DNA from 3 places in the Pseudoalteromonas sp. AWH4_217 genome. Region 3 is predicted to be linked to each of the others. Evidence: predicted binding sites of a transcription regulator. Region 3 holds the regulator's gene; each other region holds the start of a gene.

Region 1 (5,499 bases), on a different contig from region 3:
AGTTTCGACCATGGACAGCGCATCTTCTCCGGTTTCTGCCCAGATGACTTCATGCCCACGTTGCTCCAGCAAGTTTGTCGCTATCTCGGCGTTGAGCGGCACATCCTCAACCAACAGGATATAAAGGCTGCGCCCTGCATAGCTTTGCTCATTCGGTGCAGCACACAGCTCCAACGGCAACTCAACATCAAAGCGACTTCCCTCTCCTTGCATACTGCTTACATGAATTGTCCCTCTCATGGCGTGCACCAGAGCTTTTGTCACAGCCAAACCTATGCCCGAACCTATGGCATTATTGCCACTGGCATCAGGCGCTTTATAGTACATATCGAAAATCCGTTCCTGCTGATCAGATGGGATCCCCATGCCCGTATCAATCACACTGATCGACAACCAGGGACCGTCTTCACGGTTCTCACGGCGACACTCAAGCGTCACGCCACCCCGGTGCGTAAATTTTACTGCATTGTTGATCAGGTTCCACAACACCTGACGCAGCCGGGTTGGATCCAATAAAGCATGAATATCCAGCAAGCCTGTACGTTTAATGTTGAACTCAAGGCCCTTTTGCTCTGCAATAAGACCCGCAAAGTTCACTACATCATTGATAAAGTCCGAGACATTAATGCTGTCTGTCGCAATATCCAGTTGTTCCCTGTCTATCTTGTCCAGGTCAATAATATCATTGAAGATATTACCCAAAGTTTCAGCACTGGAAAAAACGGTGTTGCACCAGCTCTTTTGCTGCTTTGTCAACTCGGTATCGAGCAACATACGGGTCAGTCCGACAATACCATTGAGCGGTGTACGAAGCTCATGGCTCAATGTGGCAATAAATTTCCCTTTGTCTTTGTACGCTGTTTCAAGCGCCTGCTCCGCTTCTTTACGGCTGGTGATATCACGTCCAAACGCCAGCAGCCCGATATATTGCCCATCGTCATTTATGAAGGGCAGCTTACGCATCTCAAACCAACAGTTTTCATTGGCGACAGGATACTCGACATCGACATTGATAGATTGCTGGGTCTCAATAACGTGCTCATCGGTTTGCAGCACCTCAGGAATGTCTTGCTCACCAAACACCTGCTGTACCGTATGTCCGATGAGTTCTTCGCTGGTTTTACCAATGACTTGTTCGAATTTCTTGTTGCACCCGGCAAACACCCCGCGCTCGTCACGGTAGTAAAACAAATCGGGGGAAGAATCCACAATACTGCGCAACAGCATACTTTGCTGCGCCAGCTCTTGCTCAGCTTTACGGCGCTCCGAAATCTCTTTACGTAGCTCTGCAATCGCCCTGTGCTTGGCATGCAACGCCATTTTCCGCTCATCGATTTCATTATTTAGCCGGTTGATATTGTCTTTGAGGGTCTGATTGAGCAACTTTTCCTGCTGCGTGGCTGATTCGAGATACTCCTTTGAAGCATCAAGCTGGCGCATTGCATAGATGGCAACAGAAAGCAGCAATGGCGAGGTCAAGGCCGCAAACAATACAACGGACAGCACATTGACCAGTGTCACTTCACCAAGTGCGACGTAATAAAACATGCACGCCAACACCAGAGACACGATCAGCACAAATGCATAGGCGACAATACCCGCCCAACGGTCCCCGTAGTTCCTAATCAAATTTGATAAAATTCGGGCCCAGGTCCCAAATGAAGAATCAAGCATAATAAAATCACCTAGTTAACTTCTACATTATACCTGACCCAAACACAGAAGCGAGTGACCAAAAGTCGCAAGCGACATTGCACAAACCAAAATAACCCCGCCAGCTCCCGTATTCAGGGTCTTTCATCGGTGTTTAGAAAGTCGACTTAAGCGTATGATTTTTTGCACACTTGGGCGATTTTTTTACCAGATAATTTCCAATGGGCTCGGCAAGTTGTGACATTTTGGTGTAACATGCCTCCCCCTTATAGTCGTGATTAAGAGAGTTCAAATGCCAACTTCAATGCCTGACATTGCACATTCTGCTGACGCCTTACAAGAAGGTAAGCTGGACTGGGTAGGAATGGGAAATATCGAGCTGCCTTTATTGTTATCCAGCAAAGGGTTGAATGACACACCTGTGACTGCCAAAGCAGACGCATTTGTCAGCCTGGACAGGAAAGATGCCAAAGGCATTCATATGTCACGACTATTTTTGGCACTCGACGAATTGTCGTGTGAACAGAGACTTTCTCCGAGCTCTATTCGTGCGGTGCTGGACAGTTTTATCACCAGCCACGAAGGCCTGAGCCAAAGCGCCAAAGTCACCTTTAATTTCGAATTACCTTTGCGTCGTGCTTCATTACTGAGTGGTAAGCAAGGTTGGAAAAATTACCCGGTTATTATCACAGCTACCCTGCAGGACGGCCAGTTTAACCTGGAGTTAGCCGTTGATGTTACGTATTCATCCACCTGCCCCTGCTCGGCCGCTCTGGCTCGCCAGCTAATCCAAAACGCTTTTGAGCAAAAATTTGCCGGTCAGTCTCTCGACCATGCCAGTGTACATGCCTGGTTAGGTACAACCGAGGGAATTTTAGCCACACCACACTCACAACGCTCAGTGACTAACATCAAAGTAAAACTGGATGAGCACTGTCAGGAGTTTGACATACTGGGTTTAGTGGACCTGGTGGAAGATGAATTGAAAACGCCAGTTCAGGCAGCGGTTAAACGTGAAGATGAGCAGGAGTTTGCCCGCCTTAATGGCCAAAACCTGATGTTCTGTGAAGATGCTGCCAGAAAACTTAAGGCCTTGTTTGAGCAAGAAAACTATCAGGACTACTATATAAAAATAAACCATTATGAGTCGCTGCATGCACACGATGCGGTCGCTTATGCAGTAAAAGGGTTGAAGGACGGTTATCGCATCTAATCCTTCGAGATGCTTTTGGCATCATTTAAGCTCGGTGACAACCAGCCGCCGAGCACACCACCTCATTATCTTCATCAAAAATCACTTTAGGCACACTCTTTGCTTAATAATCACCAAGTCAAATTGTTGTCGTGGAGTGATTTATGGAACTAACATTACTATCTATTCTGGCGCTGGTCGTTATTGCTTCCATTGTTATTTCAAAGTATACGGATACCGGCGGTAACCCCTATCCGTTTAATCGAAAAGAGTCTGTATTTACAACAGTAGAGGCCTCGTTCCTGCAGCTGTTAGAGCGTTCAGTGGGTGACAAGTTTAAAGTTGTGAGCCGGGTCAAGCTGATCGAGATCATCGAGTGCAAACCTGGCTTGTCTAAAAAGGCGCGTCGCTCAGCCATCACCAAAGCGCAAAACAAACAGCTTGATTATGTATTGGTTGATAAAGAAACCCTGAATATTGTTGCCGCAGTTGATCTGGTTAATAACGCCAACAAAAACGGCCACAAAGCGCAGAAAGACTGGTTTGTTAGCGGGGCTCTGGAATCCGCCGGTATTCCACACATTCGTATGAAGGTCAAAAGTGGTTATAAAAGTGCAGAAGTGCGTGCTGCAATCCTGTTCAAACTGGGTAAAAAGCCAGAACCACAAAGCAAGCCGCGTAATCGTAATTACAAGCCTGCGGTACTCTCACCCTCTCAGGCCAAAGCCGCCGCCACTCAGTTAGCCGAGATATAGCCAAGCCTATTTGCTGTCACCCATTATATGGGCTGACAGCAAAACCCTTTCCCCACCTAACTCCATATTCTCAGCACCCATTTATGATATATAATGAGCAGCACTGTTAAAAAATAAGAGAAGACTATGAAAGTAGGCATTATTGGCGCCATGGAACAGGAAGTCACTATCCTGCGTGGCGCAATGAAAAACACGCAAACCGCAACCAAGGGTGGGTTTACTTTTTACCATGGTGAACTGGGTGGTCATGAAGTCACGCTGGTTCAGTCTGGTATCGGTAAAGTCGCTGCAACCGTTGCTACCACTTTGCTTATCGACAACTATACGCCGGATTGTGTGATCAACACAGGCTCTGCCGGCGGTTTCGATCCCGAACTCAATGTCGGCGATGTGGTGATCTCTTCAGAAGTAAAACACCACGATGTAGACGTTACCGCATTTGGCTATGAACTGGGTCAGGTTCCTCAAATGCCGGCAGGTTACAGCGCGCATTCGGCTCTGGTTGATGCAGCTCAGCAAAGTGTTGGCGAATTGGCAGATATTCAGACGAAAGTTGGTCTTATCTGTACTGGTGATTCCTTCATGTGCGATCCCGTACGTATCGATAAGACGCGTCAGGATTTCCCTGAAATGCTTGCCGTTGAAATGGAAGGTGCAGCAATCGCGCAAGCTTGCCATGTGTTAAACACCCCTTTTGTTGTGATCCGTTCATTGTCTGATATCGCGGGCAAAGAGTCGCCACAATCGTTCGAGGCTTACCTGGAAATTGCCTCAGTGAACTCCTCAAAGCTGGTAACAGCCCTGCTGGCTAAGCTGGATCAGGTTTCGCTCTAAGGTGTTAACTGAACAATTGCAAGCCCATACGGGCTTGCTGATATTTCTACTGGCTACACTCAGCGCAATAGGATTCAGAACCTCCAGCCTGTATCACCCCAATGTGCTTATGACCTTGTTGTTTGCGAATCTCGCACAGAAAGTCTGCCGACCAAAAGCCTCTGCGGGTTATCAATTGCTATCCGGAAGTCTCGCATTTGTACTGCCAATCCTGACCATGTTGATATTACTCGCCACACTCGGCTATTTGTCTTTCTACCCCCAGTGGCTTGGTGGCCTGGTACTGTTTCTTTGTCTTGATATCCAACATGAGCGCCGTGCAAAGCGTATTGCCATCTTAGTAAAACAACAACAAAAGGCCGCCGCGCGTCAGTTGCTGAGTGCCATGGTCAAACGGGATGTCGAGCAGCTCTCTGCCATGGGCATTTGCAAGGCTTGCCTGGATAGTCTGGCACTGCGGGGGATCAGACACTTTTATGTGGTGATTATCTTCTATCTTATTGGTGGACCTTTGCTGGCCCTGAGCTATAAACTGATGCTACTGTGTGATCAGGCCTGGCGCAGCAAGATGAGACCAGATGCGTCGTTTATGAAGCCTCTGCAAGTGTGTCTGACGGTATTTGAATGGTTACCCGTAAGGGCGTTAGTCCTAATGATGGCGCTGACACAAAACCTCAATAAAACACTCCATTACCTCAGGCATTATGGCCAGTTTTATCGACCCGGTAACTCGGGCTGGATTTTGACGTTATTCTCGGCGAGTCTGAACACACAACTGGCGGGGCCGCGCTTTTATCAGCAACAGCGCTTTGACAATATGCGCATTGGCAGCGATACCCCTCCTGAACCCGAGACCATTGCACTGATGCTGAAGTTACTGGCGACCATGCGCTGGTTTTTCCTTTGCGCCCTGTGTTTATGCTGGCTAACCGTTAATATTCTGACTCATTAAAAAAAGGCGACCAGATGGTTCGCCTTTTTCATGTTCATATTCGCTTGTTCAGCTCGTCGAATTATTCAACGCTGATTTTAGCGAATTTGCGTTTACCAACCTGATAAATCGCC
Region 2 (5,499 bases), on a different contig from region 3:
CTGCATTTCAAACTGGCGCTGAAGGTTTACCATATCCACCATCTCGTGAACTGGGTTTACATTAGACATTTCCAGATAGCCACTCATAACCTTGGCGGTAGGGGATATTTCACAAAATCCACACACCCCATCTTCCAGTAGCTCTTCTTTTGGTCTGAACAAACCGTCATTGCCTTTTTCAAGTTTGCTATTGTCTGCGCTGATAATCTTTAACCGGTCGACCACTTCCAAAAAGTTGGCCGGCGCTCCCTGGGGCCTGACCTGAATGGAACCATCGTCACTGAACACCACCTTTTCTACCGGTAAAGGTAAAATGATGGGACCACCTTCGCCAATAATTTGACGACCATGGCTGGTGACCAATGCACCATCAGAGGTGATATTCAGCGTGCCAACTTTGGTATAAGCTTCTTCACCTGCAGCATCCACCACACTGATCCAGGACTTTTCATCAACCGCGATATCAAGATCACGCCCCGTTTCAGTGATAGCCCCGCCCGTCATCATAGTCCCCGGACGCTCCTGCATAGCAAACACGCGGGTAGGAAGCCCTTCACCAAAAGCCTGCATAGAGCGGGCCTGTGCAAAGTCTGCCTTAAATCCGGTGGTATTGGCGTTGGCCAGGTTGTTCGCTTTCAGCCCGACACCAACCAGGTTTTGTTTGGCACCAGACATGGCGACATACAGCATTTTATCCATGGGAACGACCTAAAATTGTTCAATCTATACTGATTAAAGCAATATAAATGCCAACATGATCGTCAAGAAAATGAAAAGGCCGCATTGAGCGGCCTTGAGAGGTGATGAAGGTGATTATCGGATCTGCAGAATGTTCTGCTGAAGTGTTGAGTTCACTTCCAGTGCCCGGGAGTTTGCCTGGAAATTTCGCTGTGCACTGATCAGGTCAACCAATTCGTTAGTCAGGTTAACATTCGACTGCTCGAGTGCTGAGGAGTTGATGGTTCCCAGCGTACCTGACCCTGGCTCACCTGCAATAGGCTCACCTGATGTTAAACTCTTTTTCCACCCTGTGTTGCCTACTTGCTGTAAGCCTTGCGAGTTTGAGAAGCGAACCATCGCAACCTGGCCCAGATAGGTAGAGTCACCATTACTGTAAGAAGCGACAATTTTACCATCAGAGCCAATATCAATACCTGCAAGTCGACCCGTTGTCGCACCATCCTGTTCGAGTGCTTTTACTTCAAAACGGCTCGCAAACTGTGTCGGTGGCTTAGTATTTGCCTCGTCACGCCAGTTCATCTGGATATTGCTCGGGAAGGTTGCACCATTGGTCAATAATGTTGACAACCCCGCGCCTGCACCCGCCGGGATATTGAACGGGTCAAAAGTTGGTCCAGAGACTGGTACACCTGGATCACCGGTTGAGGCAGGGTTACCATTAGAATCAAACTCAAACTCGGTAATTGGACCAGCTACACTGCCGTCACCCGCAGGGCCGACTAACTGCCCACCCAGTGTTGCATAAACCTGCCACTGGTTTGGGTTTGTCGCTGGATCTTCTTTAACAAAGTACATCTGGAGTGTATGCGGCTCACCTAAGCTGTCATAAATCGTTGTAGACGTTGAGCTGTTGTATGAAGCACTTACTGTTGGATCAAACGCCAATGTAGGCGATGTCACTCTTGAATCCAGATTAAATGAGGTGTAAACGTTTGTTGTTGCACGAGGAGAACCCGATGCATCTGGGATCTGTAATGCAGCAGATGTACTCAAGCTGACCGATGTCGTGTCACCTGTGCTTGGGTCAACAGGGAAACCTTGCAGGAAGTTGCCCTGAGCATCAACAATAAAATTATCTTTATTGAGCTTAAATGCACCTGCACGGCTATAAGTAAAGTCTTGAGAACCCAACTCTTCACTCATTGCGAAGTAGCCCTCACCCGTAATCGCCAGATCCAGCGAGTTCTGAGTAAAGTTCAGAGACCCCTGGTGGAACTGCTGTGCAACCATAGTGGTTTGCACACCATCACCATTTTTTGTTTTACCAGCGCTGAATACCGAAGATGCATAGACGGATGCGAACTCAGCACGTGATTCCTTAAAGCCTGTCGTATTTACGTTGGCAATGTTGTTAGCTGTCGTATCCAGATCTTTCTGAGCCGCAGCTAAACCTGTTAATGCAATATTGAAACTCATACTCTCACCTCTTGCGATTAAGGTTAAATCTTTTTAATTAGGCCAATTCTGCGACGTCAGTCAGTCGCACGGCACCTGCTTTAGTATTAATAACGATGCCGCTAGCACCATTGACGTTGACGCTCTCTATATTTCTGAAAGTCGCCGTAGGTAAGGCTGTAAACTTGCCATTTACTGAGCCTTCAGCCTTGATTGTGTAATCACCAGGCGGAAGCATCTCGCCCTCTTTATTTTTGCCATCCCATTCAAATCGCACCGCGCCGGGTTGCTGATCTTTCATATCAATGGTTCTGACAAGCTCGTTTTTATCATTGAGGATACTTACCGTCAGTTTTTCCACTGGCTCCGTCACAATGATTGATCCACGTGCTTGCATGTCTGGGCCATGCTCAATCGTGTCCGACTCTAGCAACGCCTTTTTACCGATCAAGGTAGACGCCTGCAAGGCAGAATTAGAAGTCATAGAATCAGCCAATGATTCGAACTTTGAATTCAGATCCGATATTCCCTCGGCCATTGTGAAGTTCGTCATCTGCGCAATCATCTGATCATTGTCCGCAGGCTTGCTCGGATCCTGATAGGACAATTGCTGAGTCAATAACGCAAAGAAATCCTCTTGCTTCAACTCATCATTCTTTTCTGTCGGCACCTGTCTATCTGGCCAACGCAATGAATCGACATAGGTCGAGGTTGCTGAATTGACGTCGTTACTCATTGGCTATACTCCCACTTAGCGCTGACCAAGTTGCAAGGTTTTGCTAAGCATTTGCTTAGCGGCATCCGCTACCTGAACATTCGTTTGGTACGAACGCGATGCAGAGATCATATTTGTCATCTCTTCAACCACATTCACATTCGGTTTATAGATGTACCCGTCTTTGTCAGCACTCGGATGATTTGGGTTGTACTCAACCTGAAGTGGTTTGTCACTTTCAACAATCCCCAGTACTTTCACCCCCACGGATGATCCCATCGTGTTAGGATGAGCAGCTGCTGCCTTGTTCAATTCAGCAGCAAACACTGGGTGTCTGGCTCGGTAAACCTGATCCTGACTTGAGCTAACGCTGTTTGCATTGGAAATATTACTGGCGGTCGTATTCAGACGGACATTCTGAGCGCTCATGCCTGAGCCCGCTATATCAAAAACATTATATAAACTCATGATTACCCACCTTGACCACTAAGGGCTTTCTTCAGCCCTTTAAATTTACCAGATAAAAAATTCAAACTAGCTTGGTACTCTAATGCATTTTGTACATACAAGTTTCGTTCCACTTGTATATCAACAGAGTTACCATCACCAGTATCCGCTTGATTTGGCGTACGATATTGTTCAATACCATTATTTAATTGAGTCCCACCACTAAGGTGTTTATCATTGGTTCTCACCATCTTATTGCCGCTTAGCTGTGCCGATTTTGCCGCTTTAAAAGCCTGACCAAAGTCGATATCCTTAGCTTTGTATCCAGGAGTATCTGCATTGGCTATATTGCTAGCCAAAATTTCAGCACGCTGAGACCGGATCAGCATAGTGTGGGGATGAACCCCCAATGCTTTATCAAAACTAATTGCCATAACCCGACTCCAAAAATTTGACTTAGTGAGATAAAAGCAAGAATGAGGCCAATATTATGGTGGCGGAAAATTGCCGCATTGCCGACAAGGCTACAATCAGGTAAAGGAAGATTCGGCGTCGAAAAGCTAAGCTATTCACTGCTGAGATCACCTAATATCAAATTGATTAAATTTATGATCTAACGTCAAAATCTAATATCCATCCATCGATGCGATAGTGATTTTGCAGCCCTCTGAATTTATTAAGCTCTCCAAACAGACTAAAGATCCCAGAAAGAAAGTACGCATGCTCGCGTTGGCTCATTTCTTTGAAGGTAAACCTCGCTATCAGATTGCTGAATACTTAAAGGTCAGTCGTACGAGCGTAAACAAATGGGTGAAAGACTATCTTGACTATGGATTAGAAGGCTTGGAGGAGCTACCTCGCTCGGGCCGCCCTTGCAAACTGGATGATGCACAACTGAAGCAGCTTAAAGCATATGTACCCGACTCTATAAACCGCATGGAAGGTGGTCGGCTAACACTAGAAGATATTCAGCAGTATATATCTGAGTCTTTTCACATTGAGTACGAGTTATCAGCCGATCACAGATTGTTGAAAAGGCAAAACTTCTCATGGATCAGCAGTCGGTCAATCCACCCAAAAGGAAACCAGGCTCACCAAGAAGCTTTTAAAGAACTTCGAGCTGGAAACGATCCTTCACACCCCGAGACACCTGCTTCCTGAACGCATTGATGTGTGGTTTCAGGATGAAGCACGATTTGGTCAGCAAACTTCAACAACAAAAGTTTGGGCTGAAAAAGGCCCACGCCCAAGAGTTGTAAAGCAGCAACAATTCGAATATGCCTATCTATTTGGTGCTGTGTGTCCAACGACTGGCGAAACAGAAGCACTTATCTCACCTTTAGTGAATAAAGAAGTCATGTATTCTCACCTGGAGCAAATATCACAAAGGACTCAACCAGGAAGAATGGCTGTGGTCGTCATGGATCGCGCAGCCTGGCACTTCAAAGATGGTTTGGTAAAAGGCCTGGAGAATGTAGTGTTCATTAGGCTGCCACCTTATTCCCCAGAGTTAAACCCCATAGAACAAGTGTGGAGTTGGCTCAGACAACATAAGTTATCAAACAGAAACTTTGCAAACTACAATGACATTCTGGATCAGGTAAGCGAAGCATGGAATGCGTTTATCTCATGTGCTGACAGGGTGAAATCATTGTGCTTTAGGGACTGGATAAATCTGACCAGTTAATTATTCAATAATGGTATAATACCTGTTCAATTTGAAGGAGCAAATTGGTGAAAACGCAAAAAAGCCCGACTCTTTTGCACCGGGCTTTTGTCGTGCAAAGTCGAGCTTTAGCTCGGCCTTTGCGCAAGGTGAAATAAGCCTTTTTAGAGAACGCAGACCTATTCCAGCATCCAATCCACCTTCATGGATGAATAGGCGATGCTATTCTGTCTACAGCTTCATCGACAGCTTTTTAAGTCACACATAGCAAAAAACCCGCTGCATTACTGCAACGGGTTAGTAATAAGGCCCTGGCGATGTCCTACTTTCACATGGGTGAATTGCGACCGAAGCACCGCTTCGCAGCGCAATGAACGCGAGGCATGGACGCCGAGCCGGGAGCCCTCCACAGGGAAGTGTGTCCAAAGACTGCTAGATACCAGCTTCATGGACGAATAGACAACGCCATTCTGTCTGCAGTTTCTTTAAATTACTCCAAACGCAAAAAAGCCCGACTCTTTCGAATCGGGCTTTC
Region 3 (5,499 bases):
CTCTCCGTTAGTTGTCAAACTCTTCAATTATCGAGAATAACTCCTGATCATCGTGAGCTTGTCTGATACGTTTACAAAACACCTTGTTTTTAAGTTTATCAGCGATTGTTGCCAAGGTCTGCAAATGTTGTTGATTTTCTCCTTCAGGTACGATGAGTGCCACAAAAATGTCGACGGGTTGATTGTCGATGGCGTCAAAAGCAATACCTTGTTGATTAACGAGGAGCATAGCGACGACTTTATCGATCCCCGGAAGGCGGCCGTGGGGGAGTGCAATCCCTTTGCCGATACCTGTACTGCCAAGTTTTTCTCTACTGAGAAGTGAATCCAGAATTTCATGGGCATTGCTGTCTGGCAGCTGACTATGTGCCAACTCGCTGATGTATTCTAAAATACGTTTTTTGCTATTAAAAAGGACCGCAGCTTTGCTGCAGTCCTGTGAAATCAATGAGCTTAGTTTCATGATTAGTGTCGAGTTAGCTTCTCTTTGTGCTTGATCACCTGACGATCAAGCTTATCGATGAGTCCGTCTATTGCGGCATACATATCCCGGTGTTCGGTCGAGGCGAAAATCTCCCCTCCGTTCACATGTAATGTGGCTTCTGCTTTTTGGATGAGCTTTTCGACATCTAGGATTACATGCACATTGTTGATGTGATCAAAGTGCCTTTCTAGCTTCGCAAACTTGTTTGTTACATAGTCTCTTAACGAATCGGTGATTTCTACATGTCGACCAGTTAAATTTAGTTGCATAAGCATTTTCCTTCTGTAGTTACGTCTAAATCAAGCTTTTACGCTGATTCGACGGTGGGATAGCCAAAGACTCTCGGTATTTGGCAATTGTACGTCTAGCCACTTTGATCCCTTGATCTGCCAATACATCCGCGATTTTGCTGTCACTTAATGGCTTAGCTGTATTTTCTGCGGCAATTAGCTTTTTGATCAATGCTCTGATTGCAGTCGAAGAGCATTCTCCTCCGTTTTCAGTGCTGACATGGCTTGAGAAGAAATACTTCAACTCATAAATACCGCGAGGCGTGTGCATATACTTTTGCGTTGTTACACGTGAAATTGTGGACTCATGCATGTCGACCATTTCGGCCACATCATTGAGTACCATAGGTTTCATCGCCTCGGGGCCATGTTCAAAGAATGCCTGTTGTTGTTGCACAATGCAATTGGTAACTTTCAATAAAGTTTCATTGCGGCTTTCGAGACTTTTAATAAACCATTTTGCCTCTTGCAAGTGCGAGCGGATAAACTGACTGTCGGTGCTCGACTTGACTGAACGGGACATAGCGGCATAGTGATCGTTTACTCTTATCTTCGGCATAGAGTCCGGGTTGAGTTCAACAACCCAGCGGCCTTTCACTTTTTTCACCGAGACATCCGGTATCACATAGTCTGCTTCTTCTTGCACTATACTGGCGGCAGGCTTGGGGTTAAGGCTGTGGATCAGGGTCATGACTTCTTTAAGCTCAGCTTCTTTGAGCTTAGTCTTTTTCATCAAAGTTCGGTAGTCACGACTTGCGAGTAGATCGATATGTTCCGTCAGAATCTCTTTGGTTTGGGTTAACCACGGAGTGGCTGGATCAAACTGATTGAGCTGGATACACAAACATTCCTGCAAGCTGCGGGCTGCAATACCAACGGGATCAAATAATTGAACACGTTTCAGTACGGCTTCGACTTCATCCAATTCGATTTGTTCGTCGTCATTGTCCTGATTCATACTCTCAACAATGTCTTCGCAGCTGATAGTCAATAAACCAGCGTCGTCAACGGCTTCGACGATTGCCAGAGCAATGGCTCTGTCAGTTGGGCTAAAGGGAGTGAGCTCCAGTTGCCACATCATGTATTCTTGCAGCGTCTCAGAGGTTTTTCCCTGATAGATGGTTTCATCTTCTGGCATAGGGCCAGAGCTGCTTGCCGGGGCGGCACTGATGTACTCATCCCAGGTGACGTCCATTGCCAGATCGTCACTGACGGTGTCTTTGTTTAATGCAGCGTCGCTGTCTTGCTCATAGTCACTGACAGCCGAGTCCTCAAAGCTGTCACTATCATTGGTTGCGTGTTGATCTAACTCAGTATCCGATTTGGACTGTGTTTCATTATCGTGTGATTCAGACTCACCCTCTTCCACTTCCAACAAAGGATTGCTATCAAGCGCTTCTTGGATTTCTTGTTGGAGATCTAGCGTACTCAACTGTAACAGACGAATAGCCTGTTGCAGCTGTGGTGTCATTGTCAGTTGCTGCCCCATGCGCAGCTGTAGCGATTGCCTCATGTATCTCTAACAATCCTTTTTGTTATTTACTTCTAATCTTATAACTATAGCCTGAATTGCTCACCTAGGTAGACATCCCGCACGGTTTGATCGGCCAGAACATGCTCCGGGGTGCCTGCTGCTATCAGTTCACCATGTGACACTATATAAGCTTTCTCACAGACGTCCAGCGTTTCACGCACATTGTGGTCTGTAATCAATACGCCGATACCGCGGTTTTTTAGGTGTTCAATAATTTTCTTTATATCTAACACTGAAATGGGATCAACACCAGCGAAAGGCTCATCCAATAAGATAAATTTTGGATCTGCCGCAAGCGCGCGTGCAATTTCTACCCGACGCCGTTCACCGCCCGACAATGCCATGCCCTGGCTGTCACGGATATGCTGAATATTAAACTCATCTAATAACTCGTTGAGGATAACTTCTCTTTGCTCTTTACTGAGTGCTTTTCGGGTTTCCAGAATCGCCATCAGATTTTGATACACTGTGAGTTTACGGAAAATCGAGGATTCTTGTGGCAAATAACCTATGCCCAGGCGTGCTCGGCTGTGCATTGGGAGTAAAGTGATATCTTGATCATCAATATGAATGCTGCCTTTGTCACTCGGCACTAAACCTACGATCATATAGAAAGTCGTGGTTTTACCCGCACCATTAGGGCCAAGCAGGCCAACAATGCTGCCTGCCTCAACGCTCAATTCAACGTTTTTGACAACTTGTCTGCCCTTGTAGCTCTTGGCCAGGGCAGTTGCTGTTAACTTACTCACGGATTACCCTTCTTTTGTGCATTCTTACTGCTCTCTTTTTCGGGCAAAAGAATGGTTCTTACACGATTTTTCTCTTGTTCACCCCGTTGTGCGCTGATCAGCTTTTTCTCCATATCATAGACTATGGTTTGTGCGCTGATTTTCTGGCCTGCCTGGCTTATTTCTGCACCTCCTTTGATGGTCAGCATACGATTTGCCACGTCATAACGCACTTCTTTGGCGGTTGCTTTTAGTAACGAACCATCAGCCTGGCGCTCCTGAAATACCGCCGGGTTACCTGTAGCGACCAGTAGTTGTTTGTTTTTTCCCAGCTCTTCTCTGCGGTGGACCTCAAGGCGATCTGCCAAAATTGTCCTGTCGCCATGGATGATTTCAACGTTTTCTTCGAATACGCCAATGTTGGTTTGTAATTGTGCCAGCTGAGTACCCGAGCTGATAATGACCTGATCGACTACCTTTTCTTCTGCATAAGCGCTGGGTTGAAATGCACTTAATGTACACAGTAGGATCAGGGAATAAGTTAATTTATTGCTCATAATAAATCGTTTTAGTGTGGTTGATGAGTTCAATGATTTCGGTATTGAGATCGGCAACCAACCCCTTGCCCGAAATGGTTAAGTTAGGCCCGGTAATTTCAACAGGGTGTTCGGAACGCATATGCTTTTCGCTAATATCGACTTGCACATGATCCGCATTGATGTGCTTTATCATTGCGTTGTCGGTCAGATTTGTAGCTTGTACCTGGCCTTCTAATATGAGTGTGTTATTACCATATAATGTGGCTTCATTGGCCTTTAGTTGCCAGTTTTGCTGATCGTTATGAAGCGTAAAAATAGGTGCTGTAAAGTGGCTGAAGCCAAGCTCCTGATAGAGCTCCATTCTATCTGCGGTGATCTGATAGCTCAGCTGGCCATTCTCAGCATAATTAGTCTGCTTAAGGTCGAGAGCAACATAATCAGGTTTGGCTAATACTTCTTCAGACTTTGGCGCTGTTTGTCCTGACTGGGTTAAATAAGGATACCACAGCCAAAGCATCGTCAGACTGAATACAATGAGCAACAGGACGCGGAGCACGGTCATATACTGCTGCCTTCATATCCCAGGGATTTATCCTGGCACAGTAATAGCAAGTCGGTCAGTTCACGCACAGCACCATAGCCGCCAGGTAGCAGGGTGGTATAGTCCGCCTGGCGGATGACCATTGGGTGTGCGTCATTCACTGCAACAGATAAACCGACTTTGAGCATCACGGGTAAATCCGGTGCGTCATCACCAATATATGCGACTTCATGATCTGCAAGTTGCAGCTTGTCTTTCAGCTCAGCATAGCCTTGCAACTTGTCTTCCATCCCCTGATAGATATGTTTAACGTTGAGGCTAGTCATACGTTGCTTAACTATCTGTGAATGGCGGCCCGTGATCACTGCGACTTCAACGCCAGCGTTGATCAGTGCTTTGATGCCAAAACCGTCTTTGGTATTAAATGCCTTTAGCTCTTCCCCTTGGTTACCCAGATAGATACGGCCATCGGAAAACACCCCATCGATGTCGCAGATCAGTAGTTTAATTGCTTGTGCTTTACGGACAATGGTGTCGTCAATGGGCTGGTAAAGATCAGAAAACAGCATTTATAAAACTCCTGCTCGCAGTAAATCCTGCATATTTAACGCGCCGATTGGGCAACCTTGTGCATCAATAACAATGAGACCATTGATGCGTTTTTTCTCCATGATATGCAATGCTTCTGCGGCCAGCATATCCTGTGTCACTGTGGTACAGTGTTTCGTCATCACAGACTCAATTAAAGTGTTGTGCAAATCGAGTCGTTGTTCAATAATTCGGCGTAAGTCTCCATCTGTGAATAAGCCTTTGAGCTGACCCTTGTCATCGACAATGGTTGTCATACCCAGGCCTTTACCAGACATTTCAAACAAGGCATCAGTGATAGTGCAGCCTTGCGACACAATGGGCACCGCTTTACCTGTGTGCATCACATCCGCGAGTGTTAGCAGCAGACGTTTTCCCAGGCTGCCACCGGGATGAGACAAGGCAAAATCATCAGCCGTAAAGCCTCGTGCCTCCAATAACGCTACCGCCAACGCATCTCCCATTACCAGAGTAGCAGTGGTGCTGGCTGTCGGCGCAAGCCCCAGCGGGCAGGCTTCTTTTGACACTTTAATACACAGGTGGATATCTGCCAGTTTGGCCATGCTTGATTCAGCATTCCCTGTCATGCTGATGACCTGTGCGCCAATACGTTTTATCACAGGCACAATGGCGAGTACCTCATGGGTTTCTCCGGAATTCGAGATCAGCAGCACAACGTCATCTGCTGTGATCATTCCCAAGTCGCCATGGCTTGCTTCTCCCGGGTGCACAAAAAAAGCCGGTGTGCCGGTGCTGGCAAGCGTGGCTGCTATTTTATTACCAATATGACCTGAC

The links. Region 3 encodes sigma-54, which starts transcription at its own class of promoters, with help from an activator protein. Its sites were predicted from a motif close to GTTGGCACGNNNNTNGNNT; they were not measured.
Region 1: the regulator sigma-54 is predicted to act here: its motif matches at 2,953-2,971, upstream of ACXAH1_RS00505 (DUF2726 domain-containing protein).
Region 2: the regulator sigma-54 is predicted to act here: its motif matches at 3,767-3,785, upstream of flgB (flagellar basal body rod protein FlgB).

What each region holds. Positions count from the first base shown of each region.
Region 1 covers NZ_JBSWYM010000001.1:105,416-110,914, forward strand. The annotation lists gene arcB (aerobic respiration two-component sensor histidine kinase ArcB) at 1-1,674, opposite strand, end outside; gene folE2 (GTP cyclohydrolase FolE2) at 1,946-2,866, shown strand; gene ACXAH1_RS00505 (DUF2726 domain-containing protein) at 3,010-3,600, shown strand; gene mtnN (5'-methylthioadenosine/S-adenosylhomocysteine nucleosidase) at 3,727-4,434, shown strand; gene ACXAH1_RS00515 (cobalamin biosynthesis protein CobD/CbiB) at 4,436-5,386, shown strand; gene tyrS (tyrosine--tRNA ligase) at 5,448-5,499, opposite strand, start outside.
Region 2 covers NZ_JBSWYM010000004.1:361,588-367,086, forward strand. The annotation lists gene ACXAH1_RS06835 (flagellar basal body rod protein FlgF) at 1-699, opposite strand, end outside; gene flgE (flagellar hook protein FlgE) at 814-2,157, opposite strand; gene ACXAH1_RS06845 (flagellar hook assembly protein FlgD) at 2,195-2,872, opposite strand; gene flgC (flagellar basal body rod protein FlgC) at 2,888-3,319, opposite strand; gene flgB (flagellar basal body rod protein FlgB) at 3,322-3,732, opposite strand; one part of gene ACXAH1_RS06860 (IS630 family transposase) at 3,956-4,407, shown strand; one part of gene ACXAH1_RS06860 (IS630 family transposase) at 4,406-4,985, shown strand.
Region 3 covers NZ_JBSWYM010000002.1:30,652-36,150, forward strand. The annotation lists gene ACXAH1_RS01890 (PTS sugar transporter subunit IIA) at 8-463, opposite strand; gene hpf (ribosome hibernation promoting factor) at 466-753, opposite strand; gene ACXAH1_RS01900 (RNA polymerase factor sigma-54) at 779-2,287, opposite strand; gene lptB (LPS export ABC transporter ATP-binding protein) at 2,332-3,057, opposite strand; gene lptA (lipopolysaccharide transport periplasmic protein LptA) at 3,054-3,593, opposite strand; gene lptC (LPS export ABC transporter periplasmic protein LptC) at 3,583-4,137, opposite strand; gene kdsC (3-deoxy-manno-octulosonate-8-phosphatase KdsC) at 4,134-4,685, opposite strand; gene ACXAH1_RS01925 (KpsF/GutQ family sugar-phosphate isomerase) at 4,686-5,499, opposite strand, start outside.